One region of the Streptomyces sp. NPDC058145 genome, then DNA from elsewhere that is predicted to be linked to it. Evidence: riboswitches for the same ligand, from Rfam matches in the RefSeq annotation. Region 1 holds a riboswitch; each other region holds the start of a gene.
What was found. Region 1 has a riboswitch for cyclic di-AMP ahead of ACFVVO_RS00695 (transglycosylase SLT domain-containing protein). Riboswitches for the same ligand answer to the same signal wherever they lie in the genome.
Positions count from the first base shown of each region.

Region 2: another riboswitch for cyclic di-AMP. It lies ahead of ACFVVO_RS12335 (M23 family metallopeptidase); the one in region 1 lies ahead of ACFVVO_RS00695 (transglycosylase SLT domain-containing protein).
Region 3: another riboswitch for cyclic di-AMP. It lies ahead of ACFVVO_RS18465 (peptidoglycan DD-metalloendopeptidase family protein); the one in region 1 lies ahead of ACFVVO_RS00695 (transglycosylase SLT domain-containing protein).
Region 4: another riboswitch for cyclic di-AMP. It lies ahead of ACFVVO_RS09345 (C40 family peptidase); the one in region 1 lies ahead of ACFVVO_RS00695 (transglycosylase SLT domain-containing protein).

Region 1 is NZ_JBHVUH010000001.1:139,994-147,370, reverse strand. Features, by position in the region: gene ACFVVO_RS00700 (polyprenyl synthetase family protein) at 247-1,257, opposite strand; cyclic di-AMP (ydaO/yuaA leader) riboswitch at 1,792-1,976, shown strand; gene ACFVVO_RS00695 (transglycosylase SLT domain-containing protein) at 1,982-2,461, shown strand; gene ACFVVO_RS00690 (HAD family hydrolase) at 2,497-3,309, opposite strand; gene ACFVVO_RS00685 (FAD-dependent oxidoreductase) at 3,395-4,597, opposite strand; gene ACFVVO_RS00680 (ATP-grasp domain-containing protein) at 4,642-5,892, opposite strand; gene fahA (fumarylacetoacetase) at 6,151-7,368, shown strand.
Region 2 is NZ_JBHVUH010000004.1:495,490-502,866, forward strand. Features, by position in the region: gene ACFVVO_RS12320 (dihydrofolate reductase family protein) at 1-451, shown strand, start outside; tRNA gene ACFVVO_RS12325 (tRNA-Met) at 517-590, shown strand; gene ACFVVO_RS12330 (PP2C family protein-serine/threonine phosphatase) at 791-2,029, shown strand; cyclic di-AMP (ydaO/yuaA leader) riboswitch at 2,254-2,422, shown strand; gene ACFVVO_RS12335 (M23 family metallopeptidase) at 2,430-3,476, shown strand; gene ACFVVO_RS12340 (aldo/keto reductase) at 3,627-4,574, shown strand; gene ACFVVO_RS12345 (PrsW family intramembrane metalloprotease) at 4,600-6,024, opposite strand; gene trmB (tRNA (guanosine(46)-N7)-methyltransferase TrmB) at 6,083-6,928, opposite strand; gene lhgO (L-2-hydroxyglutarate oxidase) at 7,009-7,377, opposite strand, start outside.
Region 3 is NZ_JBHVUH010000007.1:348,396-355,772, reverse strand. Features, by position in the region: gene ACFVVO_RS18475 (tyrosine-protein phosphatase) at 1-640, opposite strand, end outside; gene ACFVVO_RS18470 (alpha-galactosidase) at 813-2,909, shown strand; cyclic di-AMP (ydaO/yuaA leader) riboswitch at 3,218-3,379, shown strand; gene ACFVVO_RS18465 (peptidoglycan DD-metalloendopeptidase family protein) at 3,384-4,349, shown strand; gene ACFVVO_RS18460 (SGNH/GDSL hydrolase family protein) at 4,604-5,389, shown strand; gene ACFVVO_RS18455 (TetR/AcrR family transcriptional regulator) at 5,602-6,222, opposite strand; gene ACFVVO_RS18450 (Glu/Leu/Phe/Val dehydrogenase dimerization domain-containing protein) at 6,289-7,377, opposite strand, start outside.
Region 4 is NZ_JBHVUH010000003.1:533,562-540,938, forward strand. Features, by position in the region: gene ACFVVO_RS09335 (ATP-dependent Clp protease proteolytic subunit) at 15-653, shown strand; gene ACFVVO_RS09340 (hypothetical protein) at 661-969, shown strand; cyclic di-AMP (ydaO/yuaA leader) riboswitch at 1,311-1,535, shown strand; gene ACFVVO_RS09345 (C40 family peptidase) at 1,539-2,012, shown strand; gene ACFVVO_RS09350 (ATP-binding protein) at 2,195-2,653, opposite strand; gene ACFVVO_RS09355 (helix-turn-helix domain-containing protein) at 2,865-3,725, shown strand; gene ACFVVO_RS09360 (DUF397 domain-containing protein) at 3,735-3,959, shown strand; gene ACFVVO_RS09365 (8-amino-7-oxononanoate synthase) at 4,055-5,182, opposite strand; gene bioB (biotin synthase BioB) at 5,330-6,556, shown strand; gene ACFVVO_RS09375 (adenosylmethionine--8-amino-7-oxononanoate transaminase) at 6,549-7,377, shown strand, end outside.

The DNA of each region.
Region 1 (7,377 bases):
CTGTGCCTTACCTCCGTCGTCGGCGGCGGCTGTCCCCACACTGGTCCACCTGAGCCGCCATTCTCACCCGAATCGGTGAGGAGTGGTGATTTCCGTGGTTTCCATATGACCAAATCGGCCGTGAGGAGGCGTCAGACCGTGGCACCAACTCCGTGTACGCCTGGGGTATGACACCCGAGGGCGGTGCCTCCCCCGACCCGTAGGGGTCGTGCGGGAGACACCGCCCTCGGTCGGCGGAGGGTGGGCTCAGCCGGCCCGGTGCACCACCGCGTCGCACAGTTCGAGCAGCGCCGCCTTGGAGTCGCACTCCGGCAGCGGGGCCAGCGCGGCGCGCGCCTCCTCGGCGTAGCGGACGGTGTCGCGGCGGGCCTGCTCCAGCGCGGGGTGCGCGCGGAGCGCGGTCAGCGCCTCCTCGAGCCGGGCGTCGTCGCCGAGGTCGGAGTCGAGCAGCTCGCACAGGGCGATGTCCTCGGGCAGCCCCAGGCGGGCCGCGCGCTCGCGCAGCCGGAGCACGGGCAGCGTCGGGATGCCCTCGCGCAGGTCGGTCCCCGGGGTCTTGCCGGACTCGTGCGAGTCGGAGGCGATGTCCAGGACGTCGTCCGCGAGCTGGAAGGCGACCCCGAGCCGCTCGCCGTACTGGGTGAGCACGTCGACGACCGTCTCGTCGGCGCCGGACATCATCGCGCCGAACCGGCAGGACACCGCCACCAGGGAGCCGGTCTTGCCGCCCAGTACGTCCAGGTAGTGCTCGACCGGGTCACGGCCGTCCGAGGGGCCCGCGGTCTCCAGGATCTGCCCGGTGACCAGCCGCTCGAACGCGAGGGCCTGGACCCGGACCGCCTCGGGGCCGAGGTCGGCGAGGATCTGGGAGGCGCGGGCGAAGAGGAAGTCGCCGGTGAGGACCGCGACGGAGTTGCCCCAGCGCGTGTTGGCGCTGTCCACCCCGCGCCGCACGGACGCCTCGTCCATGACGTCGTCGTGGTACAGCGTGGCCAGGTGGGTCAGCTCCACGACCACGGCCGACGGCACGATGCCGGGCGCGTACGGGTCCCCGAACTGTGCCGCGAGCATCACGAGGAGCGGCCGGAACCGCTTCCCACCGGCCCGTACGAGGTGCTGCGCGGCCTCCGTGATGAACGGGACCTCGCTCTTGGTGGCCTCGAGCAAGCCTTCCTCGACAGCCGTCAATCCGGCCTGGACATCGGCTTCCAGAGCCTGGTCCCGCACGCTCAGCCCGAACGGCCCGACGACGGTCACGAGGGGTCTCCTGTCTGCTGGTGTCTGCTGGCGATTACACGGTTTGTCGATAGGTCGCTGCCCTCACTCAAGTCAGCGTATCCGGTCCTGTTTCGATCACCGAGGGCGCCCACCGGTCCGGCACGGACGGCATCGGACCACGGTCGGCACACCGCCGACCACCCGATAATACGGACATTAAGCGCCTTAATGCGCCTTTTATGACACGCAGCAAATCGGCCACGCGTCATCCCGCGGGGCACTCCGCCCTCGATTCACCGCCGCCACCAAATCCCCCATGTCTGATTTGGAATGGTTTGCTATTTCGTGAATTGGGTCACGCGCCCCGATCGGGCCCTCAGCCCCGGCCACCACCCGCTTCTCCTTGCCCCGTCGGCCAGTTGAGCGTTGGCAGTCGCAAAGGATCAAGCGCCCAAAACGGAACAGAACAAGGTCAACTCGGCCTTTACGTGAATCCGACACTTGTTCCGGACATGTGCTGTCGCATACGTTCCCGGCCAGTCGAGCGGAACGCCGAATCCTGCCGCCGCCCGACCTCACCCATCGACGAACTCATTCGTACGGCAGGAGCGGGGGACCCAGGTAAGTTCGCCGGACCGGACGACACGTGTCGTCACCGGAACGGCAAGGGGTTAAGTCGTGCCGCCTCGGGGGCGGCACGGCCGGGCACCTCCCCGCCCGAACCCGACAGCTCACCTCGCAGGCGACGGAGAGGAACTCAGCCATGCCCGCTCAGCCCCGCCGCGTCCGCACCAGCCGCCTCGTCCGCAAGCTCGCCGTGCTCGGTACCGGCGCCGCCGTGCTCGCCCTTCCGGTCGTCGGCGCGACCAACGCCTCCGCGGCCGACTCCGCCGGCTCGACCGGCACCACCCTCGCCGGGTACCCGAACAACCTCGACGGCTGGATCCGCGAGTCCCTCGCGATCATGGCGGAGAAGCACATCCCGGGCACCTACAACGGCATCCACCGCAACATCATCCGTGAGTCCTCGGGCAACCCGCGCGCCATCAACCTGTGGGACTCCAACGCCGCCAAGGGCATCCCGTCCAAGGGCCTGCTCCAGGTGATCGACCCGACCTTCAACACCTACCACGTGGCCGGAACGGCGTTCGACCCCTACGACCCGGTCGCGAACATCACCGCCGCCTGCAACTACGCGGCCGCTCGCTACGGGTCGATCGACAACGTCTTCGGCGCCTACTGACCGGCATTCGCGGCGGAGCACCACCGAGTTCCCGGTCAGCAGGCCGGGAACAGTCCTTCGAGGACGACGGCGACGCCGTCGTCCTCGTTCGACGTCGTGACCTCGTCCGCGACCGCCTTGAGTTCGGGGTGGGCGTTGGCCATGGCGACACCGCGGCCCGCCCAGTCGAACATGGGGATGTCATTGGGCATGTCGCCGAAGGCCAGGGCCTGTTCGGCGGCGATCCCCAGACGATCGGCGGCCAGCGCAAGCCCGGTCGCCTTGGTGACCCCGCACGGCTGGAGTTCCACCGTGCCCGGCCCCGACATGGTGACCGTGGCCAGCGAGCCCACCGCCGCGCGCGCGGTCGCCGCCAACTCGTCGTCCGACAGCGCGTGATGGCGCAGCAGCACCTTGCTGATGGGCTCGCGCCACAGGTCGTCGCGCCGGCCGACCCGCACCGCGGGCAGGGTCGGGTGGGGCATCAGATACCCGGGTTCGATCAGCGTGAGCCCGTCCACGCCGTCCTGGTCGACGGCCGCGAAGACCTGCCCCGCCTCGGCCTCGATCTTGCCGAGCGCGGTCTCCGCCAGTTCCCGGTCCAGCCGCACCGACCACAGCAGACGGCCGGTGCCGGCGTCGTAGACCTGCGCTCCCTGCCCGCACACCGCGAGCCCCGTGCAGCCGAGGGCGGCCAGGAGCGGCCGCACGCGGGGGGCCGGTCGGCCTGTCACCACCAGGTGCCGGGCACCGGCCCGCGCCACCCGGTCCAGCGCGGCGAGCGACCGGTCGGAGACGGTGTCGTCGCCGCGCAGCAGCGTCCCGTCCAGGTCGGTGGCGATCAGTGCGTATGCGGGAGGTGCGGCCATGATCAGAGAATACGGACCGCACGCCCCGCCGACTCACCCGGTTCTTCGCGTACTTGGGGTCCCGGCCAGGAACGTCAGCCGGGTCTCAGCCGTGGGCCGCGGCCAGGTGCTTCACCAGGCGTGGTGAGGCGAACTCCGTACCGCACACGAAGCGCATCACCGGTCCGTAGGAGGACGCCGCCGGGAGACCGGTGAAGTACAGGCCGGGGGCGGAGGAGACGTGGCCGGCACCGAGCCTCGGGGCGCCCCGGCTCACCGCCAGGCTGGTGCGCAGTCCGTGCCCGAGGAAGTCCATCGCGGCGATGTCCACGCGGTAGCCGGTGGCCGCGACGACGTGATCGGCGGCCAGCCGCTCGGTGCGGCCGTCGTGGGTGCGGACGGTGAGCACCGGGCTGCCGTCCGGGGCCTCTGCACCCAGCACCCGGTCGACCTCATGGACCTGGACCTTGCCCTCGAAGCGGTCGCGCAGCCACCAGGCGCCGAGCGGACCGAGGACCTTGCGGACCAGGAGATGACGGGTCCGGGCGGGCAGGAAACGGTACGGCTGGGCGTAGTGGCTGAGCGCCCACAGCGACCAGGCACGGCCGAACGGCGACTCGGGGCGCAGCCTCGGCTGGCGCCAGGGCGGGGCACCGAACGCGACCCGGCCGCGGCCGCGCGAGACGACGCGCACCCGCGCGCCGGCTTCGGCCGCGAGGGCCGCGGTCTCCAGGGCGGACTGGCCGGCGCCGATGACGATCAGCTCCTGCCCGGCGAAGCGGCCGAGGTCGTGGTGCTGGGAGCTGTGGGAGACCGGGGAGGTGGGCGCGGGCCCGTCGCCGGCCGCGCCGGCCAGCTCCGGCGGGAGGTGGGCCAGCCCGGACAGGCCGGTGGCCACCACGACGGCGCGGGCGGTGAACGACTCCCCCGAGTCCAGTTTGAGTTCAAAGGCGCCGTGCTCGCCGCGGTCCACGGAGACCACCCGGACCCGCTCCAGGCCGGGGACGAGCCGCTGCTGGAACCACTCGCCGTAGGCGACGAAGGTCTCCACCGGGATGATGTCCTCGTCGGTGACCAGCCGGCGCACGCCGGCCGCGTCGCAGTAGTCGGCGAGGGTGTGGCCGGGTTGCGGACAGTCGAGGCTGGAGGCGACCGGGGTCGACTTGAGGAGCATGCCCTCGGGCATGTGCTCGCGCCAGCTCACCATGGGGTCGCCGAAGACGCGGACGGGGATGCCGCGCGCCCGCAGATGGGCGGCGGTGGACAGGCCGAACGGCCCGGCCCCGATGACTGCAACCGGTCGAATCACGAAGTCCCTCCCCAGGACGCGGTGCGCCACCTTCGTGGCCTTGCCTACCTCGTGGTGTGCGGGGTACCGGCGCCGCGGCGGCTGGTCCGCCACAGCTGATGGAGGTGCTTCGCGCCCGGGCGCACGAAGCGGGCGAGCATCGTGAGGAACGGCAGCGGGTCGTCACCCGCGAACCAGGCCAGCTCGGTCTCGCTCGCCCTGGCCGGCGCGTGCGGCGTCGTGTAGCCGCTGCGGCGGTAGGCGAGCAGGGCGGGCAGGTCGATGTTCTCCACGATGTAGCGGCGGCCGGCGCGCTGTTCCCCGTCCGGGACGGGGCGGCCGGTCAGGTTCAGGTGCATGGCGCGTACGACGTCGACACCCGAATCGCTCTCGAAGAGCCGGAACTGGGCGCCCATACGCGGGTTGAAGTCGAGGAGTTTGTACTGTCCGTCGCGCCGGTCGAAGCGCAGGTCGAGGTCGATGACGCCGCTGAAGCCGATCTCCTTGATGAAACGGGCGGCGAGGTCGGCGAGTTCCTGGTTGTCGACGACGTACGCGTTCGCCGTCATGCCGGCGTGCGGCGGCCAGGAGCGGACCTTGACGCCGGTGAACAGGACGAGCGGGACGGAGTCGGCGTCGAAGCAGGCGTGCACGATCCAGTCCTCCGCCTCCTCGCGCGGCAGGTACTCCTGGAGGATCACGCCGGGCCGCTCGCCCCAGTCGCGGGCGAGGGCGAGCAGTGCCTCGCGGCCGGCGATCCTCGTGGTGCCGTTGACGGCGGGCCGTCTGCGCCGTACGAACGCCTCCCGGTTCTTGGCCACCACCGGGAAGCGGGCCGTGTCGGCGAAGGCGACGATCTCGTCGTACGACCGGGGGAACGCGGTCGGCGGGCTCGGGACGCCGTGTTCCGCGCACAGTTCGTGCAGTCCCTGCTTGCTGGCGAGCCGGCGGGGCAGGGCGGGATCGACACGGGAGAAGAGGAAGGGGCCGGCCAGTTCGTCCTGATGCTCGGCGATCAGGACGGCGGCCTCCTCGTCCGTCGGGATCAGGACGGCCGGGCGGCCGATCCGGCGGCCGATGCGCTGCAGGCCCTCGATCAGGTGGGCCGGCTCCTCGGCGCCGGTCGTCGGCCAGACGAACGCCCGGGTGAGATAGCGGGAGGATGCCGCCGGAGTGTAGGCGTCCTCGGTGATGGCGTACATGGGAACGCCCAGGCGGCCCAGGCTGCGGATCGCGCCGACACCGCCGTGGTGCAGCGGGTAGTCGCCGAACTTGACGATCAGGCCCGGCACATCGCGGTCCGCCTCGACGGGCACACTGACGGCGTGTTCGGCCACGGGTCCCCCCACGTGTCCCCCCTACGGACCGGACCCACCCCGCCCGTGTCCCCCAAAGGACGCTAAGCCGGAATTGCCACCTCCGACAAGGGCCATTCGGGCATTGCGAACTCTTTAGACATCGGGCGGACAACCCTTGCGGCACTGCCCAAGACACCTGTCCCGGCCGTAACGTGTGGCGCGATCACATGGAACGCATCGCCATGCATGGCCCGGATGAGAGTGAGGCAGCACCCCATGCCCCCCTTCGACGTCCCCGAGGGCGACCCCTTCGGCCCGCACAACCTTCCCTACGGTGTGTTCTCACCCTCCGGCAGCACGGAGCGCAGGGTCGGTGTCCGGCTCGGTGACCACGTCCTCGACGCGGGCGCCGCGGCCGCCGCCCTCGGTTCGCCGTACGTCTCCCTGCTCGCGCAGGCCACCCTCAACCCGCTGCTGGCCGCCGGTCGCACGGCCTGGTCGGACGTGCGGCGCGCGCTGACGGCGTGGGTGACGGTCCCCTCACACCGGTCGACGATCGAACCACTGTTCCATCACTTGTCGTCGGTGACCCTGCACCTGCCCTTCGAGGTCGCGGACTACGTCGACTTCTACGCCTCGGAGAACCACGCCCGGAACGTCGGCCAGATCTTCCGCCCGGACGCCGAGGACTCCCTGACCCCCAACTGGAAGCATCTGCCGATCGGGTACCACGGCCGCTCCGGCACGGTGGTCGTCTCCGGCACGGACGTCGTCCGGCCGTCCGGGCAGCGCAAGGGGCCCGGCGACCCGGCACCGGTCTTCGGGCCCTCGATCCGGCTGGACATCGAGGCCGAGGTCGGCTTCGTGGTGGGCGTGCCCTCCGAGCTGGGCACGCCCGTCGCGCTCGGCGACTTCCAGGAGCACGTCTTCGGTCTCTGCCTGCTCAACGACTGGTCGGCGCGTGACATCCAGGCCTGGGAGTACGTCCCGCTCGGCCCCTTCCTCGGCAAGTCCTTCGCCACCTCGGTGTCGGCGTGGATCACCCCGCTGGAAGCACTGGAGCACGCCCGCGTGACGCCCCCCGAGCGCACGCACCCCCTGCTGCCCTACCTGGACGACGCCGCTCCCGGCATCGAACCCGGCGGCTACGACCTGCGAATCTCCGTCGCGATCAACGGTCACACGGTGTCCGAGCCGCCGTTCTCCACCATGTACTGGACCGCCGCCCAGCAGCTCGCCCACATGACGGTGAACGGCGCCTCGCTGCGCACCGGCGACCTGTACGGCTCGGGCACGGTGAGCGGCCCGGCGGAGCGCCAGCGCGGCTCGCTGCTCGAGCTGACCTGGAACGGCCGCGACCCGCTCGAACTCCCCGACGGCAAGCGCGCGTTCCTGGAGGACGGGGACGTGGTGACCCTGTCGGCCTGGGCGCCGGGGCCGGACGGCGGCCGGGTCGGGCTGGGGGAGGTCAGCGGGCGGATCGTGTCGCGCTGAGGCGCTGCC
Region 2 (7,377 bases), on a different contig from region 1:
GGCCGCCGCCGACCGGCGCTGGCTGGCCACCGCCTGCGAACTGGCCGCCCTGTGCCCGCCCTCCCGCACGGCGTTCAGCGTCGGCGCGGTGGTGGTGGCCGCCGACGGCACCGAGCTGGCCCGCGGCCACTCGCGCGAGGGCGGCGACCCCGTGGTGCACGCCGAGGAGGCGGCCCTGGCGAAGCTGGACCCGGCCGACCCGCGGCTGCCCGGCGCCACCGTCTACAGCAGCCTTGAGCCCTGCTCCCGCCGGGCCTCCCGCCCGGCACCCTGTGCCGAGCTGATCCTGCGCGCGGGCGTGCGCCGGGTGGTCACGGCCTGGCGGGAGCCGGACACCTTCGTCCCCGGCGCCGACGGCACCGGGGTGCTGGCGGCCGCCGGCGTGGACGTCGTCCTGCTCCCCGAGTACGAGGGCTCGGCCAAGGCGCCGAACGCCCATCTGCTGCCCTGAGCGGCGCCGCGCGGAAACGTGTGTGCCGAGCACCCCGCGCATGGCGTATGCTGGAGACACAACGACGCGGGGTGGAGCAGCTCGGTAGCTCGCTGGGCTCATAACCCAGAGGTCGCAGGTTCAAATCCTGTCCCCGCTACTGAAGACTCAGGGCCGGAATCCAGTACATGGATTCCGGCCCTGAGTGTTTTCCGCCGCGCTCCCGTCGGATACCAGGAAAGCCGCGACACAAGGCGAGTGGCGTACGTCACAGCAGGTCATCCGCTCGGTCCACAGCAGTCGCCCGCCTCCCGCGCCCCCGCCACGCTGGTCGTACGTCGAGGACACGGGAGACCAGCAGTGCGCCCTGGTGAGGTGGAGGAGAGCCCGTACGCCAGAGCGGGCGGCCGGCTCCCCGGCGGACCCGTCCCGGACCCGGACCCGGACCTGGACCCGGACCCGGACCTGGACCCGGATCCGGGCCCCGGCGCCGGCCCCGCGCCCCTCCCGCCGGAGCGGTGCCGTCGCCCCGTCGCACGCACCCTGCCCCGCGCCCTCTCCCTCCTGCTCATCGCCGGCGGGCTCCTGTACGACCTGCTCACCCCACGCGACTTCACCGCCGTGCCGTTCTTCACCGCCGCCCCGCTGGTCGCCGCGCCCCTGACCTCGCTGCGCACCACGCTCCTCACCGGGCTGGCCGCCCTGGCCGCCACCTATGTGGTGCACGCCCACTTCGGCACGGGCCTGGACGTCAACACCGTCACCCAGATCGTCACCGTGGCCACGGTCGCCCTGCTGGCCGTCGCCATCAACCGGGTGGTACGCCTCGGCGACCGGCGGCTGGCCTCCGTCCGGGAGATCGCCGAGGCTGCCCAGCGGGCCGTGCTGCCCGAGCCCGCTCCCCGCATCGCCGGCCTCGACATCGCGGCCCGGTACGAGGCGGCGCAGGAGGGCGCGTTCATCGGCGGCGACCTGTACGCGGTGCAGGATGGCCCGCACGGCGTACGCCTGGTCGTCGGGGACGTGCGCGGCAAGGGCATGGGCGCGGTCGCCGCCGTCGCCGTGGTGATCGGGGCGTTCCGGGAGGCCGCCGAGCAGGAGGCCACGCTGGAGGCGGTGGCGGGGCGGCTGGAGCGGGCGCTGGCCCGCGAGGGCACCCGGCGCGACGGGGTCGACGCGCTGGAGGGCTTCACCACCGTCGTCCTCGCCGAACTGCCGCACGGCGAGGGGGTGGTGCGGATCGTCAACCGCGGTCATCCGCCGCCCCTGCTGCTGCACGCCGACGGCACCCTGCGCGCCCTGACCGCGGACGAGCCCGCGCTGCCGCTCGGCATGGGCGACCTCGGCCGGTGGCCCGACCGCGCGGCCGAGACCCGCTTCCCGGACGGCACCACCCTGCTGCTCTACACCGACGGCCTCACCGAGGCCCGGGACGCCCACGGCCGGTTCTACGACCCGGTGCGCCGGCTCGCCGGGCGCCGCTTCCCCGACCCGCGCACCCTGCTCACCCGGCTCGCCGCGGAGGTCAGGCGGCACTCCGGGGGCGGCATGGCGGACGACATGGCGCTGCTGGCCGTACGCCGACTCCGACAGATGTAACCAACAGTGATCGGACGGAAGCCCTCCGCTTGGCTGCTGAGGCACCGTCAAAAACTCCGTGACTCCTGAAGGCCGGTCAACTCGCCCGTTTTTCACAGCCGTGCGGCGTACGTCCACCCTCAGGAACGTTAATGATCAAGCCGAACGGCTTGGAATCTCACAGGTGAGTCTATTAACGTTCGATAACGCAGCGCGGTCGTCCCAGCCGTCACAAGAGGCGGCTCCGTGCGCACGCGCCGAATCCCGCAAGGGAACCGGGGAACCACTACTTTGGGGTGAATCACGCGGATGCCACCGTGAACCGATCAGGTTCTCGGTACGTATACGCGCGTAGGAGACCTTCCTGCTCCGAACCCGTCAGCTAACCCGGTAGGCGGAGGAAGGAAAGGAGTACGCCCGCGTGGCGTCCAACCGGCCTGCCCCCGAAGCCCCATACGTGCCCAGCCAGCGTGACACCGAAACATTCGGCTACGGCGGCTACCGCGCCGAAGAGGGCCCCTGGGAGGAGTGGAATCCCACCGAGGAGTCCATCCGCCCCGTACGCGGCCGGCACCGCGTCGCCAAGCAGCGCGGCGGGCTCGCCCGCAGCTCCACCGTCCTCGGCGTCGGCGTCATAGCGGCCGTCGGCGCGGGCGGCATGGCCAGCGCCCACACCGGCAAGCCGCCGGTGTCCATCTCCATGCCCGATCTGCCCTCCGTCGGCTCCCTGTTCGACGACGGCCACTCCGAGGAGTCCAAGGCCACCACGGCCTCGCTCAGCTCGGTCGGCACCACCGCCGCCGACAGCGAGCAGGACGGCTCCGACGCGGGCGAGACCCTGCGCAACCGGATCATGGCCCAGGCGGAGCAGCAGCAGAGCAAGGCCGACTCCACGGCCGGCGCGGCAGCGGCCGCCGCCGCCGAGCAGAAGGCCGCCGACGCGGCCGTCAAGGCGCAGAAGGAGGCCGCGGCCGCGGCCGAGGCCAAGGCCGCCGAGGCCAAGAAGGAGGCCGAGGCCGCCGCCGAGAAGAAGGCCGAGGAGGAGCGGCTGGCCGCGCTGGCCAAGCAGTACACGCTGCCGACGTCCTCGTACACGATCACCTCGACCTTCGGCGAGGCCGGCTCGATGTGGTCCTCCGGGTACCACACCGGCCTCGACTTCGCCGCGCCCACCGGCACGCTGATCAAGGCCATCCACAGCGGCACCGTCACCGAGGCGGGCTGGGCCGGCTCCTACGGCTACCGCACCGTCCTCACCCTCGACGACGGCACCGAGCTCTGGTTCTGCCACCAGTCCTCGATCAGCGTCTCCGCCGGCCAGAAGGTCAGCACCGGCGACGTCATCGGCCGCGTCGGCGCCACCGGCAACGTCACCGGCCCGCACCTGCACCTGGAGGTCCACCCCGGCGGCGCGGCCACCGGCATCGACCCGATGGCGTGGCTGCACGGCAAGGGCCTCAACCCCTGAGCCGGCCCCGGGCCTCCTGACCCGGCCCGGCACCTCGATCCGATCCCGGCAGCCCTGACGCCACCCCCGGCGTCAGGGCTGCCGTCGTGTTCACACACCGTTCGCGCGATCCCGGAATGGGCGGTACCGGGGTGATCGTTGTAACAGGGCATGACTGCTTCTCTGCGCAAAATCGGCTCCTCCGACCTCGAGGTCTTCCCGCTCGCCCTCGGTGGCAACGTCTTCGGCTGGACCGCCGACGAGAAGACCTCCTTCGCCGTCCTCGACGCCTACACGGCCGCCGGCGGCAACTTCGTCGACACCGCCGACTCCTACTCGGCGTGGATCGAGGGCAACAAGGGCGGTGAGTCGGAGACCATCATCGGCAAGTGGCTCAAGACCCGCGGCAACCGCTCCGAGGTCGTCATCGCGACCAAGGTGAGCCAGCACCCGGAGTACCAGGGGCTCACCGCGGCCAACATCAAGGCCGCCGCCGACGCCTCCCTGCGCCGCCTGGACACCGACTACATCGACCTCTACTACACGCACTTCGACAAGCCCGAGGTGCCGGTGGAGGAGATCGTCGGCGCCCTGGACGAACTGGTGAAGGCGGGCAAGGTCCGGCAGATCGCCGCCTCCAACATCAGCCCCGAGCGGCTGCGGGCCTCCCTCGACTTCTCCGACCGCGAGGGACTGGCCCGGTACGTCGCCCTCCAGCCCCACTACAACCTGGTATCCCGCGACACGTACGAGGGTCCGCTGCAGGATCTCGCCGCCCGTGAGGGCCTCGCCGCGGTTCCGTACTTCGCCCTCGCCTCCGGCTTCCTCACCGGCAAGTACCGCCCCGGCACGACGGTCGACAGCGCCCGCGCCGGCTCGGCCGCCAAGCACCTGGACTCCGAGCGCGGTCAGCGGGTGCTCACGGCCCTGGACGAGATCGCCGGCGCCCACGACGCCCCCGTCGCCACGGTCGCCCTCGCCTGGCTGGCCGCCCAGCCGACGGTCACGGCGCCCATCGCCTCGGCCCGCACGGTGGAACAGCTCCCGGCGCTGCTGGGCGTGGCGGAACTGCGGCTCGCCCAGGAGGAAGTGGACCGCCTGAACCAGGCCTCCGCCTGACCCCCGGCCGGGGGCGGGTGCCCCACTAGGGCCGGTACGGGTTGTACCCGGGGTAGCGGGCCGGCGGCACGGGCGGGTTCCCGTACGGCACCGTCTGGTTGCCGTACGGGACCGCCGGATATCCGTACGGCACCGCCGGGTGCCCGTACGCCGTCGGCTGCCCGTAGGCCGCCGGATGGCCGGCGGACACCGCCGGATATCCGTACCGCGCCCAGTACGCCGTGGCCGCCGGCATCGGGGCCACGGTCCTGGCCGCGTGCTCCAGCGCCGGCCGGGCCACCTCCCGGCGCCGCCACAGCTCGGCGAGCAACTCCTGCTCCCGTGCGGCGGAGTCGGCGCCGGCGCGTCCCCGCCGCCCACGGTGCCGCAGGAAGGCCAGCGAGGTGGCGTACGCCTCGTACTGTGCGACCGCCCGCGCGGCGGGCCGCCCGCCGAAGTGGCGGCGGGCGTGGTCCCGGGCGGCGCGGCGCGCCCGCATCGACCCGAGGACGAACGGCTCGGCCGGCCCGAGCCACCCGGCGTACACATACGCGGGCAGCTCCTCCCGCACGGTCCGCAGCTCCCGCTGCCGGGTCCAGACCGCCAGCCAGGTCAGCAGCCCGAACGCGGGCACCATGAAGGCGGCGTAGACGGCGAGGAACCCGAACTGGCCGAAGGTGGCGGAGCCGTTCCACAGGGCGTGCATGCTCATCGCCAGCAGCAGTCCGCCGAGCGGGACCAGGACACGCCGGGCGTGCTGCCGATCGGTGGAGAGCGCGGCGACGCCGAAGCCGATGCCGGTGAGCACGGTGAACAGGGGGTGCGCGAACGGGGACATCACGACGCGCACGAAGAAGGTGGCGGCGGTGACGGAGGCGATGCCGTGGCCGCCGCTGAGCCGGTCGGTCCCGAAGGCCGTGCCCAGGTAGAGGATGTTCTCGGTGAACGCGAAGCCGGTGGCGGTGACCCCGGCTATCACCACGCCGTCGACGATCCCGGTGAAGTCCCGTCTGCGGAAGAGGAAGACCAGCAGCACGGCCGCGGCCTTCGCGGACTCCTCCACGACGGGCGCTATCAGGGTGGCGCCCAGGGTGTCGGCACCGGCGGGATCGGCGGTCGAGGTGGCTATCCACTTCGTCGCGAAACTGTTGGCGACGATGGCTATCAGCGCCGCCGCGCAGGCACCCCAGGCGAACGCGAAGACCAGGTTCCGCCAGGGGCCGGGCTCGACCCGGTCCAGCCAGCGGAAGGCGGCGAGGAGCCAGGGCACGGGCAGCACGGCGAGCCCGAGACCGACCAGGAAGCCCGCGGTGCCGGTCTGCCGGCGCACCAGCGCCAGGATGACCAGGCCCGACAGCGCCAGCAGCGTGATCAGCGCCCCGTAGCGCACCCATCGGCGCTGCCACCAGTGCGGGTGCGTTCCGCTTCCGGGACCGGGGGAGTAGCTCGGGTACGGGGGACTGATGGCCACGGCATCGACCCTAACGGTGACCGGGGAAACGGGCTGGTGCGGGTCGGACGGACAGGACCTAGCGATCCCGGTGCGGTACGCGGCGGAAGAGCAGATCGTTCACCACGTGTCCCTTCTCCAGCCCCTGCCCCTCGAAACGGGTCAGCGGCCGGAACCGCGGACGCGGCGCGAAACCGCCGTCGGCCCGGGTGTTCTCGAAGTCCGGGTGCGCGGTGAGCACCTCGAGCATCTGCTCGGCGTACGGCTCCCAGTCGGTCGCGCAGTGCACGATCGCCCCGGGCCTCAGCCGGCTCGCGGCCAGCGTCAGGAACTCGGGCTGGATCAGCCGCCGCTTGTGGTGCCGCTTCTTGGGCCAGGGGTCGGGGAAGTACACGCGCAGCCCGTCGAGCGAGTCGGGCGCGAGCATCTCCCGGAGCAGGATGATGGCGTCGCCGTTGGCCACCCGGACGTTGGACAGCCCGCTCTGGTCGGCGAGATTGAGCAGGTTGCCCTGCCCCGGGGTGTGCACGTCGACCGCGAGGATGTTGGTGCCGGGGTCCCCGGCCGCCATCCGCGCGGTGGCCTCACCCATTCCGAACCCGATCTCCAGCACGACGGGACCGTCGTCGCCGAACAGCTCGCCGAGGTCGATGACGCGCTGCCCGTCGATGTCCAGACCCCACTTCGGCCACAGCCGCTGCAGCGCGTCGGCCTGCCCCGCCGTGACCCGGCTCCGCCGCGGCTGGAAGCTCCGGATCCGCCGCTCGAAGTGCGATCCGGCCGGGTCGGCCCTGGGCCCGTCGGGGAACCGCGGCTCCCCCTTGGCCCGGCTGTGCCGCACGGACACACCGGGGACGTGCGCGGGCCGCGGCGCGGCGGCGGTCGCGGGCCGGGGGGCTTCGGGGAGGTTCAGCGAGTCAGACACAGTGACACCGATTTTACGGCGGTGGCGCGATTTCCCGGGACGGTGCCCGAAGCGGAGGGCGACGTCACAGCGCACGGCCGTCACAGCGCACCGAGCATGTCCAGCGCCCGGCGTCCGATCTCCCGGCCGATCGGCAGCGAAGCGGTCGCCGCGGGGGACGGGGCGTTGAGCACGTGCACCGCCCGGCTCCCCTCCCGGATCAGGAAGTCGTCCACCAGCGTCCCGTCCCGCAGCACCGCCTGCGCCCGCACCCCGGCGGGGGCGCGCACCAGGTCCGCCTCCTCGACGGCCGGCAGCAGCCTGCGCACCGCCGTCAGGAACGCCCTCCTGGACACCGACCGCCGCAGCTCCCCGGCCCCGTACCGCCAGTGCCGCCGGGCCATCACCCACGAGCCGGGCCACGCCACCGTCCCGGCCACCTCCCCGGGCCGTACGACCCCCCACCCGTA
Region 3 (7,377 bases), on a different contig from region 1:
CCATCACCTCGGGGGTGTACGCGGTGTCGGGGCTGCCGTTGCGGCGCACCTTGTAGCGGCGGTGCTTGGCGTTGGACTCCAGGTAGTCGGCGACGATCGCGTCGCGCTCCACGCCCACGGCGAGCAGGGTCACCGCTATGGAGATGCCCGCCCGGTCCTTGCCCGCGGCGCAGTGCATCAGCGCGGGGACGCTGTCCTCGGCCAGCGAGTGCAGCACCCGGGAGTGCTCGGCGGTGCGCTCGGTGACGATCGTCCGGTACGAGGTGACCATCCGGGCGGCGGCCTTGCCGTCCGCGAGGATGTCGCGCAGCTGGTCGAGGTCGCCGTTGCGGACCATCTTCCAGAACTCGGCGCCGTCCGCCGGGTCGCTCAACGGCAGGTTCACGTTCCGCACGCCCGGCAGATCGACGTCCGGGCCCTCCAGCTTCTGGTCGGCCGCGTTGCGGAAGTCGAACACCGTGTGCAGGCCCAGGGAGCCGAGGAAGGCCGCGTCCTTCTCCGTCGCGTGCGCGAGGTGGCCGCTGCGGAACAGCACCCCCGGGCGCACCCGCCGGCCGTCCACGGTCGGCAGTCCGCCCACGTCACGGAAATTGCGCACTCCGGCCAGCTCGGGCTCGGTCGACGGGACCTGCTGCGTCACGGGGGCTCCTCCCGGTCGGACCCCGTCGGCTCGGCTCGCCGGCGGGCGCTCCGTCGACGATACGACATCGATCACCTCGGGCAACGAGTTGTCCACAGGCGTTGCCACCGGAGCGCACCGGCCCCGATGATGTGCGCACCTGCGCGGATCTGTTGACACCTGTGAGGTCTCGATGGTGGACATCGCCGAGAACGGACGCACCTGGCTCCTGTCGGGGCCCACCAGCAGCTACGCCCTGCACCTGAGCGAGGCGCACGAACTGCTCCACCTCCACTGGGGGCCCCGCATCGCGCTCGCCGACGCCGAGGCCCTGGCCCGGAGCCCACTGCCCGCCTACCGGCCCTTCGAGTCCCCGCTCGACGGCCGCGAGGAGTACCCCGTCGAGGGCGGCCCCCGCTTCGTCCGTCCCGCCCTCTGCGTGCGCACCGACGAGCGGCGCGGCACCGAATGGCGCTTCGTGTCGTACGAACTGGGAGCCGGCACCGAAGGCGGCCCCGACGGCGCGGAGCTGCGGCTGCGCTTCGACGACGACGGACTGGCGATCACCCTGCACTACCGGATGCGCGGCGACGTCGTGGAGCGCCGGGTCACCCTGGAGAACGGCGGGCGCGGGCGCGTGGAGCTGCTGCGCGCCGACGCCGCCACCTGGACGCTGCCCGACCGCGACGGCTGGCAACTGTCCCAGCTGCACGGCCGCTGGGCCGCCGAGTCCCTGCTCACCCGTGCGCCGCTCACCCACGGCGAGAAGGTCATCGGCAGCCGCCGCGGCCACACCGGCCACCAGTACCTGCCCTGGGTCGCCCTCGACACCGACGCCACCGAGGAACGCGGCGAGGTCTACGGCTGCGCGCTCGGCTGGTCCGGCTCGTGGCGGATCGCCGTCGCCCAACTCCCGGACGCGCGCGTGCAGATCACCGGCGGGGCCGGCCACGACGACTCGGGCCTGCTGCTCCTGGGGCCGGGGGAGTCGTACACCACCCCCGTCTTCGCGGGTCTGTGGAGCGACGGCGGCTTCGGCGGGGCCAGCCGGACCTGGCACGCCTACCAGCGCGCGCATGTGATCCCGGACGCCGAGCGGGACCGGCCGGTGCTGTTCAACTCCTGGGAGGCGACGTTCTTCGACATCTCCGAGGAGCAGCAGGCGGCGCTCGCCCGGCGGGCGGCCGGCATCGGCGTCGAGCTGTTCGTCGTCGACGACGGCTGGTTCGGCGCCCGCACCAGCGACCGGGCCGGACTCGGCGACTGGACCCCCAACCCCGACCGGTTCCCGCACGGCCTGAAGCCCCTGGCGGACCAGGTGCGCGGCCTCGGCATGCGGTTCGGTATCTGGGTCGAGCCCGAGATGGTCAACCCGGACAGCGACCTGTACCGCGCCCACCCCGACTGGGTGCAGTACCAGCCTGGCCGCAGGCGGACGGAACTGCGCAACCAGCTCGTTCTCAATCTCGCCCGGGAGGACGTCCAGGAGTATCTGTGGGAGCGGCTGGACACCCTGCTGTCCGGTGCCCCGATCGACTACGTGAAGTGGGACTTCAACCGCTGCTTCACCGACGCGGGCTGGCCGGGTGAGCCGTATCCGCAGCGCCTGTGGGTCGACCACGTCCGCGCCCTGTACGCCCTGCTCGACCGGCTGCGCGCCGCCCACCCCCGGGTCGCCTTCGAGTCCTGCTCGGGCGGCGGCGGCCGGATCGACCTCGGGGTGCTGAGCCGCACCGACCAGGTGTGGACCTCCGACAACACCGACCCGCTCGACCGGCTCGCCATCCAGCACGGCTTCAGCCAGATCCATCCCGCGCGCGTGATGGCCGCCTGGGTCACCGACAGCCCGAACACCCAGCTCAACGGCAGGGCAAGCTCGCTGCGCTTCCGGTTCGTCAGCGCCATGGCGGGCGTGCTCGGGGTCGGTGGCGACCTCACCGAGTGGACCGAGGAGGAGCTTGCCGAGGCCCGGGAGTGGGTGGCCCTCTACAAGGAGATCAGACCGCTCGTCCAGCGCGGCGAGCTGTACCGCCTGCGGCCTCCGACGGGCGGCCTGAGCGCCGTCCAGTACGTACTCGGGGCGGAGACGGTGGTCCTGGCCTGCCTCCGGACGCAGAGCTACGGAGAGCCGGTACCGCGCGTACGGCTGCGCGGACTCGACCCGACAGCATCGTACGAATGCCGTGAAACGGGCGAAGTGCACCGGGGTGCCGTTCTACTGCACCACGGACTGCCGACCGGGCTGTGCGGCGACCTGGATGCGGCAATTCTCCGCCTGTGTCGTATCTGATCCTTCTGTCCCAATTAGCACTTTCATTCCAACTCGACGCGGAGTAAAGGTGCCTGGGGGAGTGGTGCGTGAGGAGCGTCATAATCGTGACCGTCCGCTGTTCGTCATGTCCACCTAATTCCCGAACGGGGGCGGGAAATTGAATTGACGGCGCGGGTGGGAATTCACGCACGGTGACCGTGGATTTCCCATTTCGATCTTCTGGCACGTGAACGCCGGGAATCGGCCGCTTGTTTCCTTGCGTCCCGCTCGCTTACGTTCGCCACCAATCCGGACGGAACGCCGAATCCTGCCGCCGCCCGGAGCCCCACACACATGACCCGTGTACGGCAGGAGCGGGGGACCCACCAGGTACGACTGCCTATCCCGGTCTCCGCGACAGGCTCGGGGTGCAGCCGCGCACGCACCGTGCGGCCGGGCAGCTCCAGCCCGAACCCGACAGCTCACCTCGCAGGCGCCGGAGAGGAATGCGTCATGCCCGCGAAGGGTAAGCACCGCCGTCCCAAGTCTCAGCGTTTCACCCGTTCCATCGCCGTCGCCGGAACCGGGGGCGCCGCACTGGCCCTGCCCCTGCTGGGTGCCACCGGAGCGCACGCCGCCACCGCGCAGCCTGTCTCCGGAAAGGCCGTGCAGTCCGTGGAGAGGGCGGCGGCCGGGAAGGCCGCCGCGCAGAAGGCCTCCGGCGTCCGCACCTACACGGTGAAGTCCGGCGACTGCCTCGCGAAGATCGCCGGCCAGCAGCACGTGAGCGGTGGCTGGCACCGGCTCTACGCGGACAACCGGCAGGCCGTCGGCGAGAATCCGGCGCTGATCCACCCGGGTCTGAAGCTGTCGCTCGGCAAGAAGGCCGCCGCGCCGACCCGCGCCGAGTCCCCCACTCCCTCGCGGGCCTCGCGGTCCGCGCAGCCTTCGGACGCCCGGGCGGCGGCCCCGGCGAAGACCGCCCCGGCCACCCAGGCGTCTCCGGTGGCCCGGGCCACCCAGGCCACCCAGGCGGCCCCCGCCACCCAGGCCGCCCAGGCGGCCCCCGCCACCGGCTACACCCTCCCGGTCGCCGCCCCCACCGTCGGCACCGCCTACCACGTGGCGGGCAGCATGTGGTCCAGCGGCTACCACACCGGCGTCGACTTCGTCGTCCCCACCGGCACCTCCCTCAAGGCCGTCGGGGCCGGCACCGTCGTCTCCGCCGGCTGGGGCGGCGCGTACGGCAACCAGGTCGTCATCAAGCTGAACGACGGCTACTACGCCCAGTACGCCCACCTCTCCCAGCTCTCGGTGACGGCCGGTCAGACGGTGACGGCCGGCCAGCAGGTCGGCCTGTCCGGCGCGACCGGCAACGTGACCGGCCCGCACCTGCACTTCGAGATCCGCACCACGCCCGACTACGGCTCGGACGTGGACCCGGTCGCCTACCTCCGCTCGCACGGCGTCGCCCTCTGAGCCACCGGCGCCGAGGGACGCGCTCCTCACGACCACCTGCCTGACACGCCTCCGAAGGCCGGACCCCCGATCCCCGGGTCCGGCCTTCGGTGTGTCCGGACGGTCCCCGTACCGGCCGTATTCCTGGGTTGGCAAATTCTTTAAGGGTGTCTCATCTCACCGCTCGTCAACCCCGGCCTACGGTCGCGTAGGCCACATCCGAAGGTGAATCATGGTCCGACGTGGCAGACGATTCGAAGAGTGACAACACATCAGTGATCGGGTCGTACGTGGCGGTGGGGGACAGCTTCACCGAGGGCGTCGGCGACCCCGGGCCCGACGGGGCGTTCGTGGGCTGGGCCGACCGGTTCGCGGTCCTGCTCGCCGACCGGCGGCCCGAGGGCGACTTCAAGTACACCAACCTCGCGGTCCGCGGGAAGCTGCTCGACCAGATCATCGAGCATCAGCTCCCGAAGGCCGTCGAACTGGCCCCGGACCTCGTCTCCTTCTGTGCGGGCGGCAACGACATCATCCGGCCCGGCACCGACCCCGACGAGGTGGCCGAGCGCTTCGAGCGGGCCATCGCCCCCCTCGCGGCGGCCGCTGGCACGGTGATGGTGACGACCGGCTTCGACACCCGGGGCGTGCCGGTGCTCAAGCACCTGCGCGGCAAGATCGCCACCTACAACGGGCACGTCCGCGCCATCGCCGACCGGTACGGCTGCCCCGTGCTCGACCTGTGGTCCCTGAGGTCCGTCCAGGACCGCAGGGCCTGGGACAACGACCGGCTGCACCTCTCGCCCGAGGGGCACACGCGCGTGGCGCTGCGCGCCGGTCAGGCGCTCGGCCTCGAGATCCCGGCCGACCCGGAGCAGGCCTGGCCGCCGCTCCCGCCCCGGGGCACCCTGGAGATCCGCCGGGACGACGTCCACTGGGCCCGCGAGTACCTCGTCCCGTGGATCGGCCGCCGACTGCGCGGCGAGTCCTCCGGGGACCACGTCATGGCGAAGGGCGCCCTGTCGCCGAACGACATCAAGATGCGCATCGCGTCGGTCGCCTGACCAGGACGCGCGGCGTGACCGTGCCCCGTACCGCGACTCAGCGGTACGGGGTGCCCGGCCGGGGCGGACCGCGTGTCCGTCCGGGGCGGCCCGGCGTCGCCCTCCGGGGCGGCCCGGCGGGCGCGTCCCGCGCGGGAAGACGTTTCCGGCCCCGGTCGGCCCGGTGCCTGCCTCGAGTCCCGGTCCGGGCCGGCGCACCGGTCCGGACCGGTTCAGCGCTCGCGGCCGGTCGACTCCACCTGCTGCAGGCCCAGTTCCGTGGCCAGGGCGTCGTTCACCCACTTCTGCGCGCGAGCGCGTGGCACCGCGCCCGGGTAGGACGTCAGCTGTACGGCCAGGCCGTCGAGCAGGGCGGTGAGCCGCAGGGCCGTGCTCGCGGGGTCGGGGCAGGTGAACTCGCCCGCCGCCACGCCCTCGGCGATGACCTCGGTGATCGCCGCCTTCCACTGCTGGTCGAGGTCCCGGGTGACCGCCCGCAGGGCCGGCTCGCGCAGCGACACCGCCCAGCCCTCGATCCACAGCCGCCAGCCCTTGGCCTGGCCCGTGGGCGCGTACCAGCGCACGGCTGCCCGCAGCCGGCGCAGTGCGGAGGTCCGCCGGTCCAGCAGCGCGCGCAGACGCGCGAGATCGTCCTCGGCCGCGTAGGCGAAGGCGGCGGCGACCAGCTTCTCCTTCGTCGAGAAGTGGTACAGCACCAGCGCGTTGCTCACCCCGAGCGCCGAGGCCACATCGGCGATCCTGACCGCCGCCACGCCCCGCGCCTCGATCTGCCCGATGGCGGCCCGCAGCATCTCCTCACGCCGCTCGGCCACGCTCAACCGCACTCTCGCCACGCGGTCACCCTAGTCCGTCCGCCGGACACCGCCCCAGGGCCCCGACGGCCGCGGCTCCCACCGGGGTCAGCGGTACCAGCCGAAACGCCCGGCGATCACCGGCAGCCGGTCCGACACCAGGGCGTGGGCGGCGGCGCGCGGAGTCGTCCCGTCGGCCCGTGCGCGGTCCAGCACCGTCCCGGTCAGGGCGCGCATCGAGCGGCGGATGTGGGCGAACGCCTCGTCGGCGTCCGGGCCGATGTCGCCGAACAGCGTCCACCACCACCAGGCGTTGGTGGCGGAGTTGACCACCACGTCCGGCAGCACCGTCACCCCGCGCGCGGCCAGCAGCCGCTCCGCCTCCGGCAGTACGGGCATGTTGGCGGCCTCGACGATCCAGCGGGCGGTGATCCGCTCCTGCCCGGCGGTGTCGACCGCGTACGACACCGCCGCCGGCACCAGCACCTCCGCGTCCGCCGACAGCCAGGCGTCACCGGGCAGCTCACGGTCGGCCGGGCGCAGCGCGGAGCGGTCGAGCGTGCCGTAGGCGTCCCGCGCCGCCAGCAGTGCCTCCACGTCGAGGCCGTCCGGGTTGGCGACGGTCCCCTTGACATCGGCCACCGCCACCACCGTCAGACCCGCGCGCGTGAGGAAACGCGCCGTGGCGCCGCCCATCGTGCCCAGCCCCTGCACGGCCACCCGGGTGCCCCGGTACGGCACCGAGGCCCGGTCCAGGGCCGCCAGCACCGACTCGGCGACCCCGCAGCCGCCCGCCAGCTCGTCCAGTCCGATGCCGTCCACCCGCACCGCGAAGGCGTCCGCGAGCCGCGCGCGGGCCGCCGGCTCGTCGTCCAGCAGCGGGAACACGGCCTGGACGGGGGAGACCAGGCCCGCCTCGGCTGCGGCCCGGTCCACCAGGTCCTGGCTGAGGCCCAGATCCTCGCCGGTGGTCCAGCAGCTCTCGATGTACGGCCGCATCGCGCGCAGATAGCGCACGAGCAGCCCGTAGGCCGCCGGGTCCCGCGGATCGCAGTCGATGCCGCCCTTGGCGCCGCCGAGGGGGACGTAACGGGCCTCCGGGTCGTAGTGCAGTGCCTCCTTCATCGTCATGCCGCGCGCGAGCCCGGTGACCTCCTCCAGCGTGCAGCCGGCGCGCATGCGCAGCCCGCCGCTGGC
Region 4 (7,377 bases), on a different contig from region 1:
GGAGGGGTACGCCCATGGCTCGACCGTTCGCCCGCCACGTCCTGCCCGAGTTCACCGAGCGCACGAGCACGGGCCGGCACCGCACGCTCGATCCCTACTCGAAGCTGTTCGAGAACCGGGTCGTCTTCCTCGGCACACCTCTGGACGACACCGCGGCGACCGATGTGATCACCCAGTTCATGTACCTCGAACACGCCGCACCGGACCGGGACATCACGCTGTACCTCAACTGCCCGGGGGGCTCGTTCAGCGCCATGACGGCCGTCTACGACACGATGCGCTACGTCCGCTGCCACGTGGAGACCTACTGCCTGGGCCAGGCCGCCTCCGCCGCCGCGGCCCTGCTCGCGGCCGGCACCCCGGGCAAACGCTTCATCCTGCCGGGGGCGCGTGTGGTGCTCAAGCAGCCCGCGCTGCCCGAACCAACCCGGGGACAGCCGAGCGACCTCCTCATCCAGGCCGGGGAGCTGACCCGGACGCGGGCGCTGATGGAGGGGATGCTGGTCCGGCACACCGGGCGTACGCCGGAGCAGGTCGGCGAGGACCTGGAACGGGACCTGGTGCTGGACGCGCCGGGCGCGCTGGCGTACGGCCTGGTGGACGGCGTGGTCCCGAGCCGCAAGACCGGCCCCGGCGCCGAGCCGGCGGAGTGACCCGCCGATGCTGCCACCGGAGCTTCCGCCGCTGCCCGCGCTGACCAGGGCCGAGGGCGAGCTGATCGACCATTACCTGGAGGCGGCCGACCTGCTCGGCCGGATCAACCCGGCGCGTCCGGGAGACACCTACGGCGGGCTGCGCGCGGCGCAGGCCCTGGTGCGCAAGGCGGCCGAGCTCCGCGACGCGCTCGCCCTGATGCACCGGCGGGGCGAGACGGAGCTGCACGGGGACACGCTGGCACGGGCTCTGCGGGTGCTCGACGGTGAGCGCCGCACCGCGCGCGTCGTGCTCCCGCCCGACTGCGTGGGCTGAACCGGACACCGGTTCCCGCGCCGGATGGACCTCGTCGTCGACGATCCGTCCGGCGCGGAGTTGAAACGGCCCGAACGACGTACCCCCGGCCGGCGTATCTCCGGGCCTTTTTTCTGACTCCCCGACTTGCGCGATCGGCGGAACCGGGACGTGCGCCGAGGTACTCCGCCCCAGGTCCGGGGCTACGCAGGCAAGTTGACGGCTACTCGAACAGAGCACTGTCCACCCGAACGGGTGAGTGGTGAGTAACGCCACAAATCCCCGGTTCCGTTGGGATTTTCGGACAGCTGTGAGTGAAGATCCCTGTCTGACGACAAGCCCCCGCCACCGCGGCGGGGCGATCCGGGCGGACGCCGAGTCCTGCCGCCGCCCCGGGTGACCGGTCGACAGGAGTGGATCGGCAGGAGTGGAGGACCCAGGCAAGACGGGTCGCCGGGACGGACGTTCGTCACAGACGGACGGTCGTGCCGAGCAGCCCTTGGGGTGAAGCCGCAGCAACGCGGCCGGGCCACTTCGCCAGCCCGAATCCGACAGGTCATCCTTCACAGGCGGCTGACGAAGGGTTGCGCATGACTGCGCTGAATCGTGTCCCGTCGATGATGGCCAGGGCCGGTACGGCCTCGGCTCTTACGCTCGCCGCGGTGGGCGGCTCCATCGCCGTGCCCGGCCTGGCCGGCGAGGCCTCGGCCGCCACTCTGGCGACGAAGGCCCTGCACATCGCCGCCTCCAAGAAGGGCTCCCCTTACCAGTACGGGGCAACCGGTCCGCGCCGGTTCGACTGCTCGGGTCTGACGCTCTACTCGTTCAAGAAGGCGGGCAAGAAGCTGCCGCGTACGGCGGCCCAGCAGTACAACAAGACCCGCCATATCTCCGCCGGCCACCGCAGGGCCGGCGACCTCGTCTTCTTCCATTATGGATCCAGCGTCTACCACGTCGGCATCTACGCCGGGAAGGGCAAGATCTGGCACGCCCCGAAGACCGGGGCCGTGGTGCGGCTCGAGAAGATCTGGACCCGGAGCGTCTGGTACGGCCGGGTCAGCTGACCCCGCCCAGCCCCGGAGCGGCTCCAGCAGCGGGGCCGCTCCCCCTGACCGTCGGCGCCGTCCCGGTGCCCGCCTGAAGCACGCGGGCGGCCCCGGGGCGGCGCGGCCGTGTCCGGCTCCGTGGCGGGCCGCAGGGCCGCCGGCGTACCGGGCTCTGGTTCTCCGGCTTCCAGGGTCCTCCTCTAGGGTTCCTGCTGCCCCGCCGTCGTGAGGTGCTCCCCCTGGAGGGTCCACGGCAGTTCGATCCACACCGTCTTGCCGCCCTCGCGGGTGGGGCGGACGCGGAGTCTGCCGCCGCACTCGGCGGTGAGCCAGCGGATGATGACCATGCCGCGCCCGTTGTCCTGCTGGACGGCGGCGGGCAGTCTCTTCGGAAAGCGCGGATGACTGTCCGTGACGCCGATGCGCAGGTGTTCGTCACGGTCCAGCGCGATGTCGACCGTGAAGGTGGGTGACTGACCGAAGGTGTGCTGCACGGCGTTGGTGGCGAGTTCGGAGACGATGAGCCGCACGGTGTCGGCCATGTCGGTGTCCGACGGCAGGCCCCACTCCGCGAGGGTGCCCACCACGTAGGAACGGGCCGCGGAGACCGATGCGGGATCGCTCGGCAGAGTGACGGATGCTTCCAGGTGGTCTGCCATGGCGACGTCGTCCCTTTCCCACGGGACCGCAGTCCGACGAGGAGCGGATGGTTCGAGTACGGTCCCGGACTGGTGCTTCTTCGCCAGACTGCCATCACCGAGGCGGTCAGGGGAGCGATCCACCGAGATATGCATATATCTGTCGCCCGAAGCGGTGAACTCTGCGACGCGAGACCGTATCCGGGCGGCCTGGAAGGAGTAAGGAGTTCCCATGCAGAACGGTCCCGCGGTGCGGCGCCGCAAGCTGGGCGCCGAACTGCGCGCGCTGCGCACCGGGGCCGGGCTCACCAGTGGCGAGGCGGCCCTTCTGGTGGGCTGGCACCAGTCGAAGGTGAGCCGCATCGAGACCGGCGCCAGCGGGGTGAAGCCGGCCGACGTGCGGTTACTCCTCGACGCGTACGAGGTGCGGGACCGGCAACTGCGGGACATGCTGCTGATGTTGACGGGCTCGCAGGACGCGGGCGGCCGCAACCGCTGGTGGCACGCCTACCGGGGCGTCCTGCCGCCCACCTACCGCGACTTCATCAGTCTGGAGTCGCAGGCGAGCGGGATGCGCACCCTGGAGACCACGGTGGTTCCCGGCCTTCTGCAGACGCCCGAATACGCTCGCGCGGTGACCCGGGCGGCGGTGGAGGGAGTGGACGAGGAGCGGCTGGACACCCTGGTGGAGGTGCGACTGGCGAGGCAGGACGTGCTCCGGTCCGAGCCGCCGCTGGAGCTGACCGCGGTACTGGACGAGGCGGTGCTCCGGCGCGAGGTCGGCGGTCCCGAGGTGATGGCGCGGCAGCTGGAACGGCTGGTGGAGGCCGCGCGGCTGCCCCAAGTGCGGCTCCAGGTACTGCCGTTCGCGGCGGGGGCGCATATCGGCCTCACCGGGCCTTTCGTTATCTTCTCATTTCCGAGCACTTCTGATCTGGACGTAGTTGTTCTTGACCAGTTGACGAGTAGCCTCTACCTGGAACGGAAAGAAGACCTCATGGCCTACTCCGAGGCCTTCGACACCCTTCAGTTCCACGCCCTTTCACCCGAGGAATCGTTGGACTACATCGCCGGGATAGGTGACGGCGCGTAAGGAGGCACCATGACAGCACTGCCTCGGAACGTCCCAGCCAGTACCGATCTGCACGACGTGCGGTGGCTGCGCAGCAGCTACAGCACCGGAGCGAACAACTGCGTGGAGACGGCCCGGCCGCGCTCCGGCCCGTGGGCCGGACTGCTCGCCGTGCGCGACTCCAAGGCCCCCGCCGGACCCGCGCTGCTCTTCTCCCCCGGGAGCTGGGCGGGCTTCGTGGCCACGCTCCGGTGATCGGGTCGAACCCGACCTGACCACCGACCAGCGGACCGACCCCTACTGATCAGATCCGATCACTTTCGCCAGATGTGCGGCCGTGTCACGCCGACTCATGGTCGCGCCTCGCGAATCACACGTACAGCGCGTTCGATCTCGGCCCCGGAGAGGTCCGCGCGGGCGGTCAGCCGCAGCCGCGAGATGCCGTCGGGCACGGAAGGAGGACGGAAACAGCCCACGGCCAGGCCTGCCGTACGGCAGTCGGCCGCCCAGCGCACGGCCTGCTCCGGGGACGGAGCCCGCACGGAGACCACCGCGGCGTCCGGTCGTACCGCCTCCAGACCCGCGGCGGTCAGACGTGCGTGCAGTTCGGCGGCGACCGTGCGGGCCCGCTCCGCCCGCGACGGCTCGCGCCGCAGCAGCCGGAGCGCCGCGAGCGCGGCGCCCGCGGCCGCGGGGGCGAGACCCGTGTCGAAGATGAACGTGCGGGCCGCGTTGACCAGATGGGCGATGACCCGGGCCGGTCCGAGCACCACACCGCCCTGGCTGCCCAGCGACTTCGACAGCGTGGCGGTGACGACCACGTCGCCGGCGCCCGCGAGCCCGGCGGCGTACGGGGCGCCCCGGCCGCCGTCGCCCAGTACCCCGAGCCCGTGCGCGTCGTCCACGACCAGGCCCGCGCCGTGCTCACGGCACGCCTCGGCCAGGGCGGCCAGCGGTGCCGCGTCGCCGTCGACGGAGAACACCGTGTCGGAGACGACGATCGCCGGTCCCGGGTGCGTGCCGAGCACCTTGCCCGCGGCCTCCGGGTCGGCGTGCCCGACCACCTGGGTGGTGCCCCGGGCGAGCCGGCAGCCGTCGATGAGCGAGGCGTGGTTGCCCGCGTCGGACACGATCAGGGACCCGTGCGGGCCCAGCGCGGTGACCGCGGCCAGGTTGGCGGCGTAGCCGGAGGAGAAGACCAGGGCCGCCTCGAAGCCGCAGAAGTCCGCCAGTTCCCGCTCCAGCTCGGTGTGCAGCTCGGTGGTGCCGGTGACCAGCCGGGAACCGGTGGATCCGCCGCCCCAGGTCCGGGCGGCCCCGGCCGCCCCCTCGACGACCTCGGGATGGTGGGCGAGACCCAGGTAGTCGTTGCTCGCCAGGTCCAGCAGCGGCGAGTCGGCCGGGCGCGGGCGCAGGGTCCGGACAAGTCCGGCGCGACGGCGCGCCTCGGCCTGCTCGTCGATCCAGCCGAACGCCATGGCTCCTCCGGGGCTTTTGTAGGTAGCGGACAGACACTAGCCGTACGGCCGCCCACCCAGGGTGTGGCAATACCCACACGGTGAACCGTCTCCGTTGTGCAAACTCTCCTTGGCCCGAGGCGGTCCCGTAGGACAGGATCGTGCCTCATGGACCTGCTGAACACGCTGGTGGACAAGGGGCTTCGGCGCGAGTCGCCGACCCGCGACGAGGCTCTCGCCGTGCTCGCCACCTCCGACGACGACCTGCTCGATGTGGTGGCCGCGGCCGGCAAGGTGCGCCGGCACTGGTTCGGCCGGCGCGTGAAACTCAACTACCTGGTCAACCTCAAGTCCGGCCTGTGCCCGGAGGACTGCTCCTACTGCTCCCAGCGGCTCGGCTCCACCGCCGGCATCCTCAAGTACACCTGGCTCAAGCCCGGCGAGGCCTCCGAGGCCGCCGCCGCGGGCCTGGCGGGGGGCGCCAAGCGGGTCTGCCTGGTGGCGTCCGGGCGCGGCCCCACGGACCGGGACGTGGACCGGGTCTCCGAGACCATCCGGACCATCAAGGACCGACACGAGAACGTCGAGGTGTGCGCCTGTCTCGGCCTGCTCTCCGACGGCCAGGCCGAACGGCTGCGCGACGCCGGCGCGGACGCCTACAACCACAACCTGAACACCTCCGAGGCCACCTACGGGGACATCACCACCACCCACACGTACGCCGACCGGGTGGACACGGTGAACAAGGCGCACGCGGCCGGACTGTCCGCCTGCTCCGGGCTGATCGCCGGTATGGGTGAGAGCGACGAGGACCTGGTGGACGTCGTCTTCTCGCTGCGCGAGCTCGACCCGGACTCCGTTCCGGTGAACTTCCTGATCCCGTTCGAGGGGACCCCGCTCGCCAAGGAGTGGAACCTCACCCCGCAGCGCTGTCTGCGCATCCTCGCGATGGTCCGCTTCGTCTGCCCGGACGCCGAGGTGCGCATCGCGGGCGGCCGCGAGGTCCACCTGCGCACCATGCAGCCCCTGGCCCTGAACCTGGCCAACTCCATCTTCCTGGGCGACTACCTGACCAGCGAGGGTCAGGCGGGCAAGGCCGACCTGGAGATGATCGCGGACGCCGGGTTCGAGGTGGAGGGCGCCGAGCAGGTGACCCTGCCGGAGCACCGGGCGGCGGCCGCCGCGGGCGGCTGCGGCTCCCACGAGAGCGCCGGGTGCGGGTCGCAGGCGGAGGCGGGCTGCGGATCGCACGCCGAGGCCGGCTGCGGATCGCACGAGGGCGGCGGTGTCTGCGGTACGGCGGCCGCGCCGGAGCCCGCGGGGAACGAGGCGCGCAGCGACCTGGTCGCCGTGCGCCGCCGGGGCGCCGGAACGGATCTCGCGCCCAATGCCTGACCTGCCCGGCCTGAGCGTGCCCGAGTTGCTGGAACTGGACCGGCGGCATGTGTGGCATCCGTACGGTCCGATGCCCGGGCGTGCCGAACCGCTCGTCGTGGAGTCGGCGAGCGGGGTCCGGCTGCGCCCGGCCGACGGCTCGGGCGAGCTGGTCGACGGCATGTCCTCGTGGTGGTCGGCGATCCACGGCTACAACCACCCCGTGCTCAACGAGGCGGCCCGTGAGCAGCTGGGGCGGATGAGCCACGTCATGTTCGGCGGGCTCACGCACGAGCCCGCCGTCCGGCTGGCGAAGCTCCTTGTCGACATGTCGCCAGAGGGGCTTGAGCACGTGTTCCTCGCCGACTCCGGCTCGGTGTCGGTCGAGGTCGCGGTGAAGATGTGCCTGCAGTACTGGCGCTCGCTCGGCCGCCCGGCCAAGCAGCGGCTGCTGACCTGGCGCGGCGGCTATCACGGGGACACCTGGAACCCGATGTCGGTGTGCGACCCCGACGGCGGGATGCACGACCTGTGGACCGGTGTGCTGCCCCGTCAGGTGTTCGCGGACGCGCCGCCGGCCGAGTACGAGGAGCCGTACGCGCTGCGTCTGCGTGAGCTGATCGGGCGGCATGCCGATGAGCTGGCCGCGGTGATCGTGGAGCCGGTGGTGCAGGGCGCCGGCGGGATGCGGTTCCACTCCCCCGCGTACCTGCGGGTGCTGCGCGAGGCGTGCGACGAGCACGGCGTGCTGCTGGTGTTCGACGAGATCGCCACCGGATTCGGGCGCACCGGCGCGCTGTTCGCGGCGGACCACGCGGGCGTCACCCCGGACGTGATGTGCG